Regions from separate parts of the Streptomyces sp. NPDC002092 genome, predicted to be linked through region 2. Evidence: riboswitches for the same ligand, from Rfam matches in the RefSeq annotation. Region 2 holds a riboswitch; each other region holds the start of a gene.
The links. A riboswitch is a leader RNA that binds a small molecule or an ion and turns the genes downstream of it on or off. The one in region 2 is predicted to bind cobalamin.

Region 1: it holds a riboswitch for cobalamin, as region 2 does, so the genes downstream of both, ACWCRD_RS21650 (cobalamin biosynthesis protein) here and ACWCRD_RS31930 (ribonucleoside-diphosphate reductase subunit alpha) in region 2, are expected to answer to the same signal.
Region 3: it holds a riboswitch for cobalamin, as region 2 does, so the genes downstream of both, ACWCRD_RS20975 (prenyltransferase/squalene oxidase repeat-containing protein) here and ACWCRD_RS31930 (ribonucleoside-diphosphate reductase subunit alpha) in region 2, are expected to answer to the same signal.
Region 4: it holds a riboswitch for cobalamin, as region 2 does, so the genes downstream of both, ACWCRD_RS36930 (HoxN/HupN/NixA family nickel/cobalt transporter) here and ACWCRD_RS31930 (ribonucleoside-diphosphate reductase subunit alpha) in region 2, are expected to answer to the same signal.

Annotation. Positions count from the first base shown of each region.
Region 1 is NZ_JBSFDG010000009.1:58,402-62,603, forward strand. It holds gene ACWCRD_RS21640 (anion permease) at 1-1,004, shown strand, start outside; gene ACWCRD_RS21645 (hypothetical protein) at 1,039-1,266, shown strand; cobalamin riboswitch at 1,418-1,559, shown strand; gene ACWCRD_RS21650 (cobalamin biosynthesis protein) at 1,660-2,712, shown strand; gene ACWCRD_RS21655 (cobyric acid synthase) at 2,709-4,202, shown strand, end outside.
Region 2 is NZ_JBSFDG010000015.1:198,871-203,072, forward strand. It holds gene mctP (monocarboxylate uptake permease MctP) at 1-1,301, shown strand, start outside; gene ACWCRD_RS31925 (GNAT family N-acetyltransferase) at 1,376-1,876, shown strand; cobalamin riboswitch at 1,939-2,067, shown strand; gene ACWCRD_RS31930 (ribonucleoside-diphosphate reductase subunit alpha) at 2,192-4,202, shown strand, end outside.
Region 3 is NZ_JBSFDG010000008.1:358,172-362,373, forward strand. It holds gene ACWCRD_RS20965 (energy-coupling factor transporter transmembrane component T) at 1-325, opposite strand, end outside; gene ACWCRD_RS20970 (SCO2322 family protein) at 318-953, opposite strand; gene ACWCRD_RS20975 (prenyltransferase/squalene oxidase repeat-containing protein) at 950-2,143, opposite strand; cobalamin riboswitch at 2,263-2,393, opposite strand; gene ACWCRD_RS20980 (hypothetical protein) at 2,509-2,775, shown strand; gene ACWCRD_RS20985 (RidA family protein) at 2,785-3,198, opposite strand; partial or broken gene ACWCRD_RS20990 (nuclear transport factor 2 family protein) at 3,193-3,639, opposite strand; gene ACWCRD_RS20995 (MBL fold metallo-hydrolase) at 3,682-4,202, opposite strand, start outside.
Region 4 is NZ_JBSFDG010000020.1:137,477-141,678, forward strand. It holds gene ACWCRD_RS36920 (hypothetical protein) at 1-547, shown strand, start outside; gene ACWCRD_RS36925 (ArsR/SmtB family transcription factor) at 845-1,222, opposite strand; cobalamin riboswitch at 1,303-1,506, shown strand; gene ACWCRD_RS36930 (HoxN/HupN/NixA family nickel/cobalt transporter) at 1,534-2,643, shown strand; gene ACWCRD_RS36935 (fibronectin type III-like domain-contianing protein) at 3,281-3,490, shown strand; gene ACWCRD_RS36940 (hypothetical protein) at 3,646-3,912, shown strand; gene ACWCRD_RS36945 (hypothetical protein) at 4,004-4,202, opposite strand, start outside.

The DNA.
Region 1 (4,202 bases), on a different contig from region 2:
TGGTCGGCGCGATCCTCTGGAACCTGCTGACCTGGCTCGTCGGGCTTCCCTCCAGTTCCTCGCACGCCCTGATGGGCGGCCTGATCGGCGCCACCGTCGCCTCGGCCGGCATGGGCGCGGTCCACGGTGACGTGCTCGTCACCAAGGTGCTCATCCCGGCGCTCGCCGCCCCGATCGTCGCGGGCCTCGCAGCGCTGCTCGCGACCCGGCTGTCGTATTCCCTGGGCACTCTCGGCAAGCAGGCCGACGGCAAGGCCGCCGAGAAGGGCTACCGCGTCGGCCAGATCGCCTCCGCCGGCCTGGTCTCGCTGGCCCACGGCACCAACGACGCACAGAAGACGATGGGCATCATCACCCTCGCCCTGGTCGCCGGCGGCGCCGTCGCTCCCAACTCCGACCCGCCCACCTGGGTCATCCTCTCCGCGGGCCTCGCCATCGCGCTCGGCACCTGGCTCGGCGGCTGGCGCATCATCCGCACCATGGGCAAGGGTCTGACCGAGCTCCAGCCGCAGCAGGGCTTCGCCGCCCAGACCAGTGCGGCCACGGTCATCCTGGCCTCCTCGCACCTCGGCTTCTCCCTCTCCACCACCCACTCCGTCTCCGGTTCGGTGATGGGCGCGGGCCTCGGCCGCAAGGGCGGAGTGGTCCGCTGGTCTACGGCGACCCGCATGCTCGTGGCCTGGTGCCTGACGCTGCCGGCCGCTGCGCTGGTCGGTGCGGGCGCGGAGTCCGTGACGGATCTCGGCGACTGGGGCACCGCCGTCGTCGCCGTCTTCCTGGTCGCCGCCAGCGCGGCCATCTGGAAGATCTCCCGGCGCGAGGTCGTCGACGCGTCGAACGTCAACGAGAGCGAGGAGCCGCCCGGCGTGGTGACCACGGCGATCGCCGCCGTGACCCCGCCCCCGGCGGGCACGGTGACCGAGGACCTGACGGCCACGATCCCCGCCCCGTCCTCCGTGACCGCCGTCCCCGACCCGGCGACCCCGCCGGCCGCGGCCGTCTGAGCCCGCCCACCCGGTACGAAGGAAGAGAAGCAGCATGAAGATCGACTGGGCAGCCCTGGGCTCCGTCTTCGGCGTCAGCCTCGCGGTCACGGTGGGCCTCGTGGCCCTGTTCACCCTCGGCATCATGGGCCTGTCGCGCCGCGAGCGGGCCGTGGCGCAGGGCAACTCGGCGTCCCTCGCGGTGGCCGGCGCGTACGTGGCCTTCGCGGGCTGCGCGGCGGCCGTGGCGTACGGAATCCATCTGGTGGTCACCAAGGCCTGAGGCCGCGGCCGGACCGGCCTTTCCCACCGTCCCTTGGGGCGAGGACGCACCCTTTCGTGCCTCCTCGCCCCATGGGTTTTTCATGCACGGTTCAGAGCGCCGGGTGTGGGCCTCAGCACACTCCCCCGTCGCAGGTCAACGGCAAGTTGACTGCCGTTCGGGGGCGTGGTGGACTGCCGAAGCCATCTACGGCGGCGCGAGAGGAAGCCGGTGCAAGTCCGGCGCGGTCCCGCCACTGTCACCGGGGTAGTAAGCCCCGGGAGCCAGGAACTCTCACCGCCGGTCTCGTCGAACCAGGGCGTGGACACCCTGAGTGAGGACATGTCGCCATGCCAGCCTGCCGTTTGAGGTTCAGGACCAGGTCGCTGCTCGACCCCACGGCCGGCTGAGCCGATGCGTGCCGATCGCGTCTTCGCGTACGGCGCCGCCGCCGGCCTCCTCGGTGACCATCTGCTCGGCGATCCGCGCCGTGGGCATCCGGTCGCCCTGTTCGGACGGGCCGCCGGGGCCGTGGAGCGGGTGTTGTGGCGGGACCATCGCGGGCGGGGCGCGCTGCACACCGCCGTGTGCGCCGGGAGCGCCATCGCGCTCGGTGTCGTCGCGCAGCGGGCCCTACGTCCGTCCCGTGCCGCCTCCCTCGCACTGACCGCGGCCGCCACCTGGGCCGTCGTCGGGGGGACTTCGCTCGCGCGCGAGGCCCGTGGCATCGGGCGTGCGCTGGAGGCCGGGGACGTCGAGGGCGCCCGGGCCAGGCTGCCGCATCTGTGCGGGCGGGATCCGCAGGCCCTGGACGCCGACGGGATCGCGCGGGCGGTTGTGGAGTCCGTCGCCGAGAACACGTCCGATGCCGTCGTGGGGGCGCTGGTGTGGGGGGCCGTGGGCGGGGTGCCGGGACTGCTCGGGTTCCGGGCCGTCAACACGCTCGACGCCATGGTGGGGCACAAGTCGGCCAAGTACCGGCGGTACGGGTGGGCTTCGGCGCGGCTGGACGATGTCGCGGGGTGGCCGGGGGCCCGTCTGACCGCCGTGCTGGCGGCCGTCGCGGGGGGTGACCGCCGGGGGGCGGTGCGGGTGTGGCGTTCTGACGCCGCGAAGCATCCCAGCCCCAACGCCGGGCCCGTGGAGGCGTCGTTCGCCGGGGCGCTGGGGGTGCGGCTGGGCGGGACCTTGTCGTATGGGGGGCGGGTCGAGCATCGGCCTGTGCTGAACGCGGAGGGGCGGGCTGTGGAGGTCGGGGACATCGAGCGGGCTGTGCGGTTGTCGCGGCGGGTGGGGTGGCTGGCGTTGGGGGTCAGTGCGGCTGGGGCGGTGCTGCGGGGCCGGGTCGCACGGCGCCCGGCGGTGGGGGCTGTGCCCACCCTCCCCCACTCTCGGCTTCACTCGAGCGGGGGGACCCCCATCGCCCCAGCGGAACGACTGCCCACAGCCTTCGGCGGTGCGTCATGAGCGGCGGGGGGCTTCTTGTTGCCGGTACGACCTCCGATGCCGGGAAGAGTGTCGTCACCGCCGGGATCTGTCGTTGGCTGGTGCGGCAGGGGGTCAAGGTTGCGCCCTTCAAGGCGCAGAACATGTCCCTGAATTCGTTCGTGACGCGCGAGGGTGCCGAGATCGGGCGGGCTCAGGCCATGCAGGCGCAGGCCTGCCGGGTCGAACCGACCGCGCTGATGAACCCCGTGCTGCTCAAGCCCGGTGGCGAGCAGAGCAGCCAGGTCGTGCTGATGGGCAAGCCCGTCGGCGAGCTGAGTGCGCGCGGGTATCACGGTGGGCGGCAGCAGCAGCTTCTGGGGACCGTGCTCGACTGTCTCGCCGAGTTGCGGGGCACGTATGACGCCGTGATCTGTGAGGGTGCGGGTTCTCCCGCCGAGATCAACCTGCGCCGGACCGACATCGTGAACATGGGGATCGCCCGCAACGCACGGCTTCCCGTGCTCGTGGTCGGTGACATCGACCGCGGCGGGGTCTTCGCCTCCTTCTTCGGAACCGTCGCCCTGCTCTCGCCCGAGGACCAGGAGCTGGTCGCCGGGTTCCTCGTCAACAAGTTCCGGGGTGACGTCAGCCTCCTGGAGCCAGGGCTGGACATGCTGCACGGCCTCACCGGACGGCGCACCTACGGCGTCCTGCCCTTCCAGCACGGCCTCGGCATCGACGAGGAGGACGGGTTGCGGGTCTCGCTCCGGGGGACGGTGCGGGAGTCGAACGTGGCGCCGCCCGTCGGCGAGGACGTGCTGCGGGTCGCCGTGTGCGCGATCCCGCTGATGTCCAACTTCACCGACGTGGACGCCCTGGCCGCCGAACCGGGCGTCGTGGTGCGGTTCGTGGACCGGCCCGAGGAACTCGCCGACGCCGACCTCGTCGTCGTACCGGGGACCCGGGGAACGGTGAAGGCCCTGGAGTGGCTGCGCGAGCGGGGACTTGCCGACGCCCTGGTCCGCAGGGCCGCCGAACAGCGGCCCGTCCTCGGCATCTGCGGTGGCTTCCAGGTGCTCGGCGAGCACATCGAGGACGAGGTCGAGAGCCGGCGCGGGCATGTCGAAGCGCTCGGAGTGCTGCCCGTGCGGGTGCGGTTCGCCCGCGAGAAGACCCTCACCCGGCCCGTCGGGGAAGCCCTCGGCGAGCACGTCGAGGGATACGAGATCCATCACGGGGTCGCCGACATAGGCGGAGGGGAAGCCTTCCTGGACGGCATCCGCGTCGGGCAGACCTGGGGCACGCACTGGCACGGTTCGCTGGAGTCGGACGGCTTCCGGCGGGCCTTTCTGCGCGAGGTGGCGGCCGCCGCGGGCCGTCGTTTCGTACCGGCGCCCGACACCTCGTTCGCCGCGCTGCGCGAGGAGCAGCTCGACCGGCTCGGCGACCTGATCGAACAACACGCGGACACGGACGCGCTGTGGCGGCTCATCGAGTCGGGCGCGCCGCAAGGACTGCCTTTCATTCCA
Region 2 (4,202 bases):
ACGGGTACGTGACCACCTCGGACTTCGTGCGCGGCCGCTTCGGCTCGAAGGGGCTGTCGCTGGCGGTGGCCGTCACCGGCATCCTGGCGACGATGCCGTACATCGCCCTGCAGCTGGTGGGCATCCAGGCGGTCCTCGACGTCATGGGGATCGGCGGCGACGCGGGCTCCAACTGGTTCGTGAAGGACCTGCCGTTGCTGATCGCCTTCGGTGTGCTGGCGGCGTACACGTACTCGTCGGGTCTGCGCGCGCCCGCGCTGATCGCGTTCGTGAAGGACGCGCTGATCTACATCGTCATCGCCGTCGCGATCATCTACATCCCGATCAAGCTGGGCGGGTTCGACCACATCTTCGCCAAGGCGGGCGAGGCCTTCAGCGCGACCAACCCGGCGACGGGGAAGCCGCGCGGGGCGCTGGTCCCGGCCGAGGCGAACCAGTGGACGTACGCCACGCTGGCGTTGGGCTCCGCGCTCGCGCTGTTCATGTACCCGCACTCGATCACCGCGACGCTGTCCTCGAAGAGCCGTGACGTGATCCGGCGCAACACCACCATCCTTCCGCTGTACTCGCTGATGCTGGGCCTGCTCGCGCTGCTCGGCTTCATGGCGATCGCGGCGGGGGTCAAGGTCACCAACGGGCAGCTGGCGATCCCTCAGCTGTTCGAGGACATGTTCCCGAGCTGGTTCGCGGGCGTGGCCTTCGCGGCCATCGGGATCGGCGCCCTCGTCCCGGCGGCGATCATGTCGATCGCGGCCGCGAACCTCTTCACCCGCAACATCTACAAGGACTTCATCAAGCCGGACGCGACGCCGGAACAGGAGACCAAGGTCTCCAAGCTGGTCTCGCTGCTGGTGAAGGTGGGCGCCCTGGTCTTCGTCCTGACGATGGACAAGACGGTCGCCATCAACTTCCAGCTGCTGGGCGGCATCTGGATCCTGCAGACATTCCCGGCCCTGGTCGGCGGCCTGTTCACGCGCTGGTTCCACCGCTGGGCGCTGCTCGCGGGCTGGGCGGTCGGCATGGTCTACGGCACCCTCGCCGCGTACGGCGTCGCCTCGCCCACGCAGAAGCACTTCGGCGGCTCCAACGCGGCGATCCCCGGCATCGGCCAGATCGGCTACATCGGCCTCACGGCGTTCGTCCTGAACGTTCTGGTGACGGTGGTCCTGACCTTCGTACTCAAGGCCCTGAAGGCCCCGGAGGGCGTCGACGAGACGAAGCCGGACGACTACACGGCGGACGCGGGCGACCCGGGCGTCCAGGTGGAGCTGCCGCCGGCGACGGCGGGCGCGTCCCACTAGCGGTCACGGCGATCAGCGGGCCGTCGGAGAAATCCGGCGGCCCGTTGTCGTACCCGTCCGGCAGACTCGGGACCATGGACATCGTGATCAGACAGGCGGAACCCGGTGAGTACGAGGTCCTCGGTGAGATCACCGCCCAGGCCTATCTGCAGGACGGCCTGCTCACCTTCGGTGAAAGCGACTGGTATCTGGCCGAGTTGAGGGACGTCGCCAAGCGGGCGGCAGCCGCGGAGGTGCTGGTGGCCGACCTGGGCGGCCGGCCGATCGGCGGCGTCGCCTACGTCCCGTCCGGCGGCCCCATGGCGGATCTGGCCGGCCCGGGAGAGGCCGAGATACGCATGCTGGCCGTCGACCGGGCAGCGCGCGGCCGAGGCGCCGGAGAAGCCCTCGTACGCGCCTGTGTCGACCGGGCAAGAGCCGCGGAGTGCTCCGGCATCGTCCTGTGCACCCAGCCCGTCATGCACGCCGCCCACCGCATCTACGAGCGCGCCGGCTTCGTCCGCGCCCCCGAGCGCGACTGGAAGCCGATCCCGGGCGCCGAGTTCACGCTCCTCACCTATGAGTTGACACTCTGACACGCTCCGAAGTCGCCGCGACACAACATATGGGGGTGCTGTCCTCACCCGGCACAAGATGTATGCTCATGCTCGCTGTCGCCGCAGGGGAATCCGGTGTGAATCCGGAACTGTCCCGCAACGGTGTACCCATAGGTGTTCGCGCGCATATGGGCGTCAGTCCGAGGACCTGCCGACGGTGTGCCCGGCCCATCCGGCCCGGGTGCTTCGACGTCCGGGCCTCGTGGAGTGGGCCGGTGGACGCGACGCCGTGTGCGCTCGTGACTGCCCCCTGCCCTCCGCAAGGCCCCCGTGCCGAGCGAGGGAGAGCCTCACGTGACCATCGCGCCAGCAGACCCGGTTTCAGCCAGCGCCGCCGTGTCCGACGACGGCCTGGGAGCCGCGCTGCTGCGGACCCTGACCGAGCTGACCGCCGACCTCCCCGACGCCGACCCCGGCCGGGTCGCCGCCGCCGCGCTGCGCGGCCGGTCCGCCCGTGCGGACGAGACGCAGCTGCGCGAACTGGCCACGGAGGCGGCGGCCGGGCTCATCTCGGAGGACCCCGCGTACAGCAGGCTGGCAGCCAGGCTGCTGACGATCGGCATCGCCGCGGAGGCCGCCTCGCAGGGCGTCATGTCGTTCACGGAGTCCGTCGCCGTGGGCCATCGGGAGGGGCTGATCGCCGACCGCACGGCCGAGTTCGTACGGGTCCACGCCCACCGCCTCGACGCGCTGATCGACCTCGAAGCCGACGACCGCTTCGGCTACTTCGGCCTGCGCACGCTCCACAGCCGCTACCTGCTCCGGCACCCCCTCACCCGCAAGGTCATCGAGACGCCCCAGCACTTCATGCTGCGGGTGGCGAGCGGACTGGCCGAAGACACTGCATCTGATTCAAAGACGGGCAGCCGCTCGGTGGACGAAGTGGCCGCGCTCTACGGCCTGATGAGCCGCCTCGACTACCTTCCCTCCTCCCCCACCCTCTTCAACTCCGGCACCCGGCACCCCCAGATGTCGTCCTGCTACCTCCTCGACTCCCCACTCGACGAGCTGGACTCCATCTACGACCGCTACCACCAGGTCGCCCGCCTCTCGAAGCACGCGGGCGGCATCGGTCTGTCGTACAGCCGCATCCGCGCCCGCGGCTCCCTCATCCGCGGCACCAACGGCCACTCCAACGGCATCGTCCCGTTCCTGAAGACCCTCGACGCCTCGGTCGCCGCCGTGAACCAGGGCGGCCGGCGCAAGGGTGCGGCCGCCGTCTACCTGGAGACCTGGCACTCGGACATCGAGGAGTTCCTGGAGCTGCGCGACAACACCGGTGAGGACGCCCGCCGTACGCACAACCTGAACCTCGCGCACTGGGTCCCGGACGAGTTCATGCGCCGCGTGAACGCCGACGGGCAGTGGTCCCTGTTCTCCCCGGCGGACGTGCCGGAGCTGGTGGACCTGTGGGGCGAGGAGTTCGGCGCCGCCTACCGCAGGGCGGAGGAGGCGGGGCTCGCGAAGAAGACCATCCCGGCCCGCGACCTCTACGGCCGCATGATGCGCACCCTCGCCCAGACCGGCAACGGCTGGATGACCTTCAAGGACGCCGCCAACCGCACCGCCAACCAGACGGCCGAGCCGGGCCATGTCGTCCACTCCTCCAACCTCTGCACGGAGATCCTGGAGGTCACGAACGACGGCGAGACGGCGGTCTGCAACCTGGGCTCGGTCAACCTCGGCGCGTTCGTGGCCGGTGGGGACATCGACTGGGAACGGCTGGACGAGACGGTCCGCACGGCCGTGACCTTCCTGGACCGCGTGGTCGACATCAACTTCTACCCCACCGAGCAGGCGGGCCGCTCCAACGCCCGCTGGCGCCCCGTGGGCCTGGGCGCGATGGGCCTCCAGGACGTCTTCTTCAAGCTGCGCCTGCCGTTCGACTCCCCCGAGGCCAAGGCCCTGTCCACCCGTATCGCCGAGCGCATCATGCTCGCCGCGTACGAGGCCTCCGCCGACCTCGCCGAGCGGAGCGGACCGCTGCCGGCCTGGGAGAAGACCCGTACGGCCCGCGGCGTCCTGCACCCCGACCACTACGACACCGAACTCACCTGGCCGGAGCGCTGGGCGGCCCTGCGGGAGCGCATCGCGACCGTCGGCATGCGCAACTCGCTCCTCCTCGCGATCGCCCCCACCGCGACCATCGCGTCGATCGCGGGCGTGTACGAGTGCATCGAGCCGCAGGTCTCCAACCTGTTCAAGCGCGAGACGCTCTCCGGCGAGTTCCTCCAGGTCAACTCCTACCTGGTGAAGGACCTCAAGGAGCTCGGTGTCTGGGACGCCCGCACCCGCGAGGCCCTGC
Region 3 (4,202 bases), on a different contig from region 2:
CGACCGCGAAGACGAGACGGATGAGGAGGACGGCGAGGGCGAGTTTGAGGAAGGCGGAGTAGGCGTGGGAACCGGGGGTTCGGGGGCGGCAGGTGACGACGACGTACGCGGACGCCGTGATGAGGAGGGAGAGGAGGAGGGGGTTGGTGGTGCGGGTGGCTGCGGTGCCCAGGCCCAGGGACCAGAGCCACCAGGCTCCGGGGTGGAGTTGTGCGGGACGGTTCTTCGGGTCGGGTGCCGCCCCAGGCGGCACGAATGCCCGCAGGCCACGGGGGCGAGCGGCACGATTGCCCGCTTGCGCGGGCTTGGCAGCGCGGCTACGCATGCCTGCGTCGCCGTGCCTGCCACACGGCTGCTGCGGCCAGCAGCGCGACTGCGCCCGCCCCCACGAACAGCCCGACCGACGGACCGCCCGTCTTGTCCCCCTTCTGCGCGGCGGCTGTCGGCTTCTTCCCGCCGGAGACCTGCTCCCCGCACCCCTTCTCCGGATACCCGGCGATGGCGCACAGCAGGGCGTTCGTGTCGTACCGCAGCGGCTTCGCCACCGCCGCCAGCGCATCCGCCGTCGTGCCGTCGGCAGGCACCCGCGCGCAGACCGTGCGACGGACCGGCGGTGTCTCCCCGGACGGTGCGTCCGCCGCCGTACCGAAGTCGAGGACGAGCGCCACGCGCTTCTTGCCGTCCTGCGCGGGCGTCCGCGCGCAGATCACCGGGAACGACACCGCCCCACGCGGCTTCGCCGAGTCGCCCGAGTCCTCGCTCACCGAGAAGCGGAAGCCCTGGACGGCGCCGTCGGAGGGGCGGGCGGTGGCCGGGCCCTGGGTGGCGTACGTCCAGTGACCGGCGTCGTAGTCCCAGAAGGACCAGTAGCGGTAACCGGCGGCCTGCGCCTGGCCGCTGCCGGTCAGGGTCAGGAACAGGGCGGCGAGGAGCGGGGCGAAGCGGCGTATCACGGCTGCGCCTTCTTCTTGCGGCCGCTGATCAGGAAGCCGACGCCGATGCCGCCGACGAGGCCGACGCCGACCATCCACCAGACGCTGACGCCGGAGTCGTCCCTGTGGGCCGCCTTGTGCCGGTGCCTGGCGGGCGCGGGGCCGGTCGCGTTGAGGAGCTTGACCAGGTCCTGGCCGCCGAAGTCGTGGACGTCGAAGTGCTCCGCGTGCGCCGCGAGGATCAGCTCCGCGTATGCGGCCGGTCCGGCCTGCCGGGCCCACGCGGCGGAGTTGGTCTCCAGCCAGCGCATGGCGTCGGCAGCCTTGTCGCCGTGGCCCGCGGTGGCGAGGGCGAGGACCGCGTCGGCCGTGTTGCCGTAGTCGGGCTGGGGCTTGGCGCCGGGCAGCGCCGACGTCAGGTGCTTGTCCTCGGCCAGGGCCTTGACGAGGTACGCGGCACCGTTCTGCGCGGCCTGCTCGGGGCCGGTGGCCTTCTTGCACGTCGGAGTGGCGCCGGTGGATTCGGGGGAGTCCCCGGCCAGCCCCTTGCCGAGTGCGCCCACGACCGCGGCCGCGCTCGCGTCCGCGTTGGCGGACAGCCTGCCCTTCTTGTCCGGCTGGAAGGCGAAGGCACCCGAGCCGTCGCCGCCGCAGGGGAGGGCGAGCTTCAGCAGGGCGTCGTAAGGGGACTTGCCGTCCTTCACGACCTGGTCCGGCTTGTCGCCCACGGCGGTCAGCGCGCCGATGACGACGGACGTCGAGTTCGCGTCACTCGCTCCGCCCGGGGCGTAGCCCCAGCCGCCGTCCTCGTTCTGCACGGACTTCAGCCAGGCGACCGCCTTGCCGGTGACGCTCCCGTGTCCGCCGAGCGCGGCAAGGGCCTGCACGGCGGCGCCCGTGCTGTTCGTGTCCACCATGAGCTTCGCGTCACAGGCCTTCGCCGGGTCCGCGCGGAACGGCGCGAACGCCCCGTTGGCACACTGCTGTCCCGCCAGCCAGTCCACCGCCTTCGCCGCCGGCTTCACCCCCACGGTGTCCTGCGCGAGCAGCGCCAGCGACTGGCGCCAGACGCCGTCGTACTTCGGGTCGGAGGTGCCGTACAGCCCGGCGGGCAGGGACGGCGAGGGGGACGCGGCGAAGGCGGGGACGGCTGCACCGAGTACGACGGTGGTGGCGGCCAGGGCCGCGGCGCTGCGGCGGACGACGTTCATGATCGGCGGGTGCCTCTCCCTGCGGGAGCGGGCAGCACGGGACGACCCCGGCGGCTCGGCTCCGTATGCCTCGACGGTGCCGCACGCCGACGGGTGCCGACGCACGTGAGCCGGTCACAACCGCGCGGGGCAGTCCGGCTGGCCGCCCGGCGTGGGGCGGCTTCACGGTTGCGGGTCAGCGCCGGAATTGCACCGGCTTCCCCCCGTACGGCGTGATGACGACCCGGCCACTGTACCGGCCCGTAGGAAAACGCTGAGAGCCGCCTGTGAGGCGTGCGGCGCTATGTTCGGCCCATGACGACGGGAGGCTGCTCGGCACGGGCCGGATCAACGACAATGTGATGGTGACGTCCTAGGGGCCGTACGTGATCGACTGGAGGAATGCGGAGGAGGGTCACCCGGGCCTGGACTGGGGCATCTCCGCCATGATCCTCGCGCAGGTCGCCGTCGGGAACGAACCGGTCGCCGACGCCGCCCGCGCCATGCCGGCCGCCCTCCTCGCCGGCCCCTCCCACCTCACCGACGAGCGCCTGACGGAGGCCCGACGGCGGCGCGCGGCCAACGCGACGATGAGCCGAGAGGAGGTCGAACTCCTAGGAAAGGCAGAGGAGTTGATACGAGCGATCGCGTAGGGGGCGTGCTCAGCCGACGACGGCCACCGCGTCCACCTCCACCAGCACCCCCTCCCGGACCGGCTCCGCCACCACCGTCGTACGAGCGGGCAAGGGTGAGCAGTCCGTGAAGAAGGCCCGGTAGACGCGGTTGAACTCGGCGAAGTGGGTGCGGTCGGCCAGATAGCAGGTGCAGCGTGTGATCGACCGCCGGTCGCCGCCCGCCGCCGCGACGACGGCCTCGACGTTGGCGAGCACCTGCCGCGCCTGCGCGCCGAAGTCCGCGGGCATCTTCCCGGTCGCGGGATCCAGCGGGCCCTGCCCGGAGGTGAACAGCAGCGGACCGCTGCGCACCCCTTGGGACAGCGGCGGCGCGCTGCCGTCGGCGAAGGGGACGTAGGGCGCGCGGTCGGTGCGGACGGGTTCGAGGGGGCCGCGGCCGATGTGCGGGGTCGGGCCGCCGAAGGGGAGGTGCAGGGTGCGGGAGGCGAGCAGCCAGCGGCCGTCGACGCGGCGGAAGGTGTCCTCGTAGTGGCCCACTTGGACGGGAGGGCCGGCCAAGACCATGCCGCCCGTCCAGCCTTCGATCCGGTACGTCGTGAAGTACGAGGTGGCCTCGGCCGTGTCCGCCGAGGTCACCGTGGTGCGGATGTTGGACATCACCCGCCGCGAGAGCTTGTCCGCGGGACGCGCGCCGAAGTACTTCCGCAGCGCCTCCCGTCCCTCGGACCGCCGGCCGTCCCCCGGAGGGGGCCACTCCCACCAGCCGTCCTCCGTGAACAGCTCGGCCACGGAGGCCGGTTCGCCGAGGTCGAGGCGGTGGACGAAGTCGAGGATCAGACGCTCGCAGGCGCGTTCGGCGAGGAGTTGCTGCAACGGGTCCATGGGACCGTTGGTACCAGCGGCGGATCACCGGACGCGACCGCTTTACACCGCCACGTACGTCACCGGGCCGCTCCCCGCCACCGCCTCCGCCCGCCCCAGCTTCACCAGCCGCCGCAGATGCGCTTCGGCCTCCGAGACCGCGATGTTCCGCGACCCGTACGGGATCTGGGCCCAGGGCCGGTTCCATTCCATGCGCTCGGCGACCTGCCAGGGGGTGAGCGGCTCCACCAGGAGGGCCCTGAGGCCGGTGAGCCGCTCCTCGTGATGGTCCAGCAACTCCCGTACGCGGGCGGGAGCGTCGGCGAACACGTGCTGGTGGGCGGGGAGCACCTCGGCGGGGGCGAGACGGCCGACGCGTTCGAGGGAGTCGAGGTAGTCGCCGAGGGGGTCGGTGACCGTGGTGTCGTCGGGGTCCTCGTACAGGCCGATGTGCGGGGTGATCTCGGGGAGCAGGTGATCGCCGGAGAACAGCCGCCCGTGGCCCGGGAGTTGACCCGGATGCTGCTCCTCCAGGTGCAGGCAGACGTGGCCGGGGGTGTGCCCCGGCGTCCAGATCGCGCGCA
Region 4 (4,202 bases), on a different contig from region 2:
CGTGCAGGTTCCGGGACCGGTCACGCTGGCGGCGTCCGATCCGTCCAGTGACACGGTGTGCCTGGCTACCGGACAGGGATCCGACGTGAAGGCGAGTGTGCTCGACCTCACCACCGGCAGGACCAGGCAGGTCGGGGGGGCCGGGGGTGTGCAGGTGCAGCAACTGGCATGTCCGGCAGGCACGCCGGTCCTGGCCGGTACCCCTACCCGGAACAGCCAGGGAACCACGGTGAAAGTGACCCTGAAGAACGCTGACGAGGCAACGGTGGTGAGCGCAGTCGGCGGAAGGGTCGATGCCGTGCAGGCGTCGAAGAACACCGTCGTGGTCGCGGTGAGCTCCGGTGAGGACAGCGATCTCATCGAGCTGGACCGGAGGAGCGGGCGTGAACTGCGGCGCGTGACAGTCAAGGGCATGGACAGCTCGTCTCTGCTGCGGCACACGCGGGATGGCTGGGTGATGTTCTCGGACAGCACCGCGACCTTGGTGGACCTGGACAAGGGGACGTACCAGACGTTCAACCTGCCGGGGACGCTGACGAGCTTCTGAGTCGGCGCGAAAGGGGGCCTCCACGCGTCGTCCGGTGCGCAGGCCCCTCACATTGAACGAGTCGGGATGCGTGAGCGATGCGTGAGCGGATGATCCAGCAGAGACCATCACGGTGCGGACGAAGCAAGATCCCATCAGGACTCTTAAGCCATTGGTTGTGGGTTCGAGTCCCACAGGGCCTACCGGTGGTAGGCGGGGGATATGCCCTCCGACCTGCTACGCAGCGCCTGAGTCGGCTTCGGTCGGGCCGGGCGCTGTGGCGTTTTCGGGCCGGTGCGTGAGCAGCCGCACATACCGTCAGCCCGAGCCGCCTTCCCCTGTCGATTCCGGCGTGCAGTGTTTCAGCAGCGCGGAGATCGGGCCCTCGACGAGTCGGTAGCGCACGATCCGGCCGTCCTTCTCGCCCTCGACGATGCCCGCGGTCCGCAGGAGACGCAGAGCCTGGGAGACGGCCGTGTCCCGCATGCCGCTGGCGACGGCGAGGTCGGAGACGGCGATGGGGCCGGCCTCCTGGAGGGCGAACAGCAAGGACAGGCGTCCGGGATCGGAGAGCAGCGAGAAGCGATCGGCCCAGGCGCGCACGCGCTCGGGGTCGCCGACGGCGGCGATGGCATCGCAGACCCGATGGCCGTCAATGGTGCGCCGCCCGGCGTGTTCCGCGGGGACGAGATGCATGGGTCCATCATCGCAGCGAACAGCTGCCGATCTCCATACCTGTTCAGCTGTGCAGCCTTGCAGCCACTGCCTGCGGCCTTCTAGGGTGAGCGGGCCGTGGTGTTCGGGAAGCCGGTGACAGCCTTCAGGGGCTCAGTCCGGAGCGGCCCTCGCCACTGTGATCGGGGAGTTCGTCGCCCACGTCCCGCAGGGGACAGCCACTGGCCGCCGCAAGGCGGTTGGGAAGGCGGGCGGCGGACGTAGGACCCGTCAGCCAGGAGACCGGCCACGGCATCACGAAGCTGATCCACGAGGTGCTGGAGCGTGACCGAATGACCGTGTCCCAAGGCGTGCCCGAAACCGCCGCCGCCCCGTCCTTCCGCTGGCGTCGCGAGGACACCGTCAGGACCGCGGGCCTGCTGGCTGTGATCGTCGCTCTGCATGTGGCCGCCTTCGGGATCCTCTTCCTCCTCGTGATCCCCCATCACTACGCGGTCGGTACCCAGGCGTTCGGGGTCGGCCTCGGCATCACCGCCTACACGCTCGGCATGCGGCATGCCTTCGACGCCGACCACATCGCCGCCATCGACAACACCACCCGCAAGCTGATGGCCGACGGAAAGCGGCCGGTGTCGGTGGGCTTCTGGTTCGCGCTCGGGCACTCCAGCGTGGTGGTCGTCATGGCCGCGCTGGTCGCCGGGGGCGCGCACCTCGCCGGCACCCTGATGAACGACAGCTCCCCGACCCACCAGGTGCTCGGCACGGTGGGCACCACGGTCTCCGGCGGCTTCCTGTACCTCATCGCCGCCCTCAACCTCGTCGCCCTCGTCCGCATCGCACGCGTCTTCCGTGCGATGCGGGCCGGACACTACGACGAGGCGGAGCTGGAGGCGCACCTGGACTCGCGCGGCTTCATGAACCGCATCCTGGGACGCCTCACCAGGTCCATCCGCCGCCCCGGCCAGATGTTCCCTCTCGGCTTCCTGTTCGGGATCGGCTTCGACACCACGACCGAGGTCCTGCTGCTCGCCCTGGCCGGCAACGGCGCCGCCGCCGGGCTGCCGTGGTACGCGATCCTGTGCCTGCCCCTGCTCTTCGCGGCGGGCATGAGCCTGTTCGACACCCTCGACGGCACCTTCATGAACTTCGCCTACCAGTGGGCGTTCTCCAACCCCGTTCGCAAGGTGTTCTACAACCTCACGATCACCGGCCTGTCCATCGCAGTGGCCTTCTTCGTCGGCACGATCGAACTGGTCGGCGTGCTGCACGACAAGCTCGGTCTGCAGGACGCCGTCACCGGCTGGATATCCGGGCTGGACCTGGACAACGTCGGCTACGTCATCGTCGGTCTGTTCGTGGCCGTCTGGGCCATGGCGGTCGTGTACTGGCGCCTGGCCAAGGTCGAGGAACGCTGGAGCGCCCGCACCGCCGACACCGGCTGACGGCACAGCGTCCATCGCCTCTCGACTTCAGTCGGTGCAAGCAGCGACCAAAGTCGCCGTGGTTCAGCATTTCGGCCGCTGCCCGGCTCGGTTCGCCGCTGCGAGGCTGCCGTCATGGACAAAGCGAAGATCTCGCGTCGGGCCTTCGCCGGCCTGGCGGTGGCCGCCTGTACGGGTCTCGTGACGCCGATGGTGAAGGCCCCCCGAGGACGGCGAGTCGACGTCCTGCTGGCCCGAATGACCGTCGCCGACAAGATCGCGCAGCTGAACATCCCGGTCTGTCTGCCCCAGGCACTCCTCGGCGACTCCACGGATCCGACCGGCACGCGGGAGCACCGGGAGGCGTACGTGCCCGGCGCCACGGTGGTCGGGAGGAAGGCGGACCGGATGAGGCTGGGCCCGGGCGGGGGGTTCTTCGGCCTGGCCAACCAGTCCCTCTCCGGCTCCGTCCCGGTGCCTCGTCCACTGAGCCCGCGGCAACAGGCGCTGCAGCACAACCACTTGCAGCGCCTCGCCCGCGCCAACCCGCTCGGCATCCCCCTGCTGCAGATCAGCGAGGGCACCCACGGCTCGGTCGGACCCGGCTCGACCATCTTTCCCGAGGGGCTGGCGCTGGGCGGACGACCAGGCGTCGGCGTTGCTGCTGTACATCCGGCTGCGGGGTGTGCGGAAGGGCCATGTGGAGCCCGGGAAGCGGGTCACCGTCACCTTCGGCATCGTGCCGAGCCGCGATCTCACCCTGGTGGACGGCGAGATGCGCACGGTCGTCGAGCCGGGCACGTTCGAGATCAAGGTCGGGCGCTCCGCGGCGGACATCCGCCGACGGGCGGTTCTCCGCGTCACCTGAGGCCGTCCCCAGCGGCGCTTCCGGGTGAGATCACGTTTGAGATCACGAAACCTGGCGCGCTGCCGTCCGTTTTGGGGTATTTCGCACTAATCTCCCGTTGCAGCAAGGAGTTGATCTGTCACAGGTCGCATCCACTTCGCTCCACCGGAGATGACATGCACAAGCTTCGCAAGGCCGCCGTCCTGGTCGCCGCCCTCGGGAGTGTCGCGTTTCTGGGCGCAGGCGGCGCCCATGCCGACGGTGGCGTCGGCGTCCAGCAGAGCACCACTTGCAGGTCGCACGACCTGAACATCAGCGTCCTTGGTGAGGTCGGGCTCATCGACGGCCTGTTGGGCAACGCCCTCAACGGCGAGGGCAACACGGGGGCGCAGAGCACCTCCGAGGGCTCGGACATGGGCTGCAGCAACGCCTTCGGCAAGTAGTCGCGGACGGCTGCTGCCGGATGAGCGGCCTGCCGGGCGGAGCGCCCGGCAGGCCGTGGCCGTTCCTCGCGGCCTGCCGGGCGGTGCTTCGTTACTTGGATGCCGGCGGAGTGACGTTCCCGAGGTTGAAGTCGCTCCCTGTCGTGAAGGCGGGGGCCGCGTCCGGGCTGCCGTGGCGCCCGCTGCGGCTGTCGTCGTCGTAGGCCACGGCGTTGGACTGCGAGTTGGCCACCGCGGTGACGCCCTCGTCGTCGTGGCCGTGGTCGTGGGCGGAGCTGACGCCGGCACCG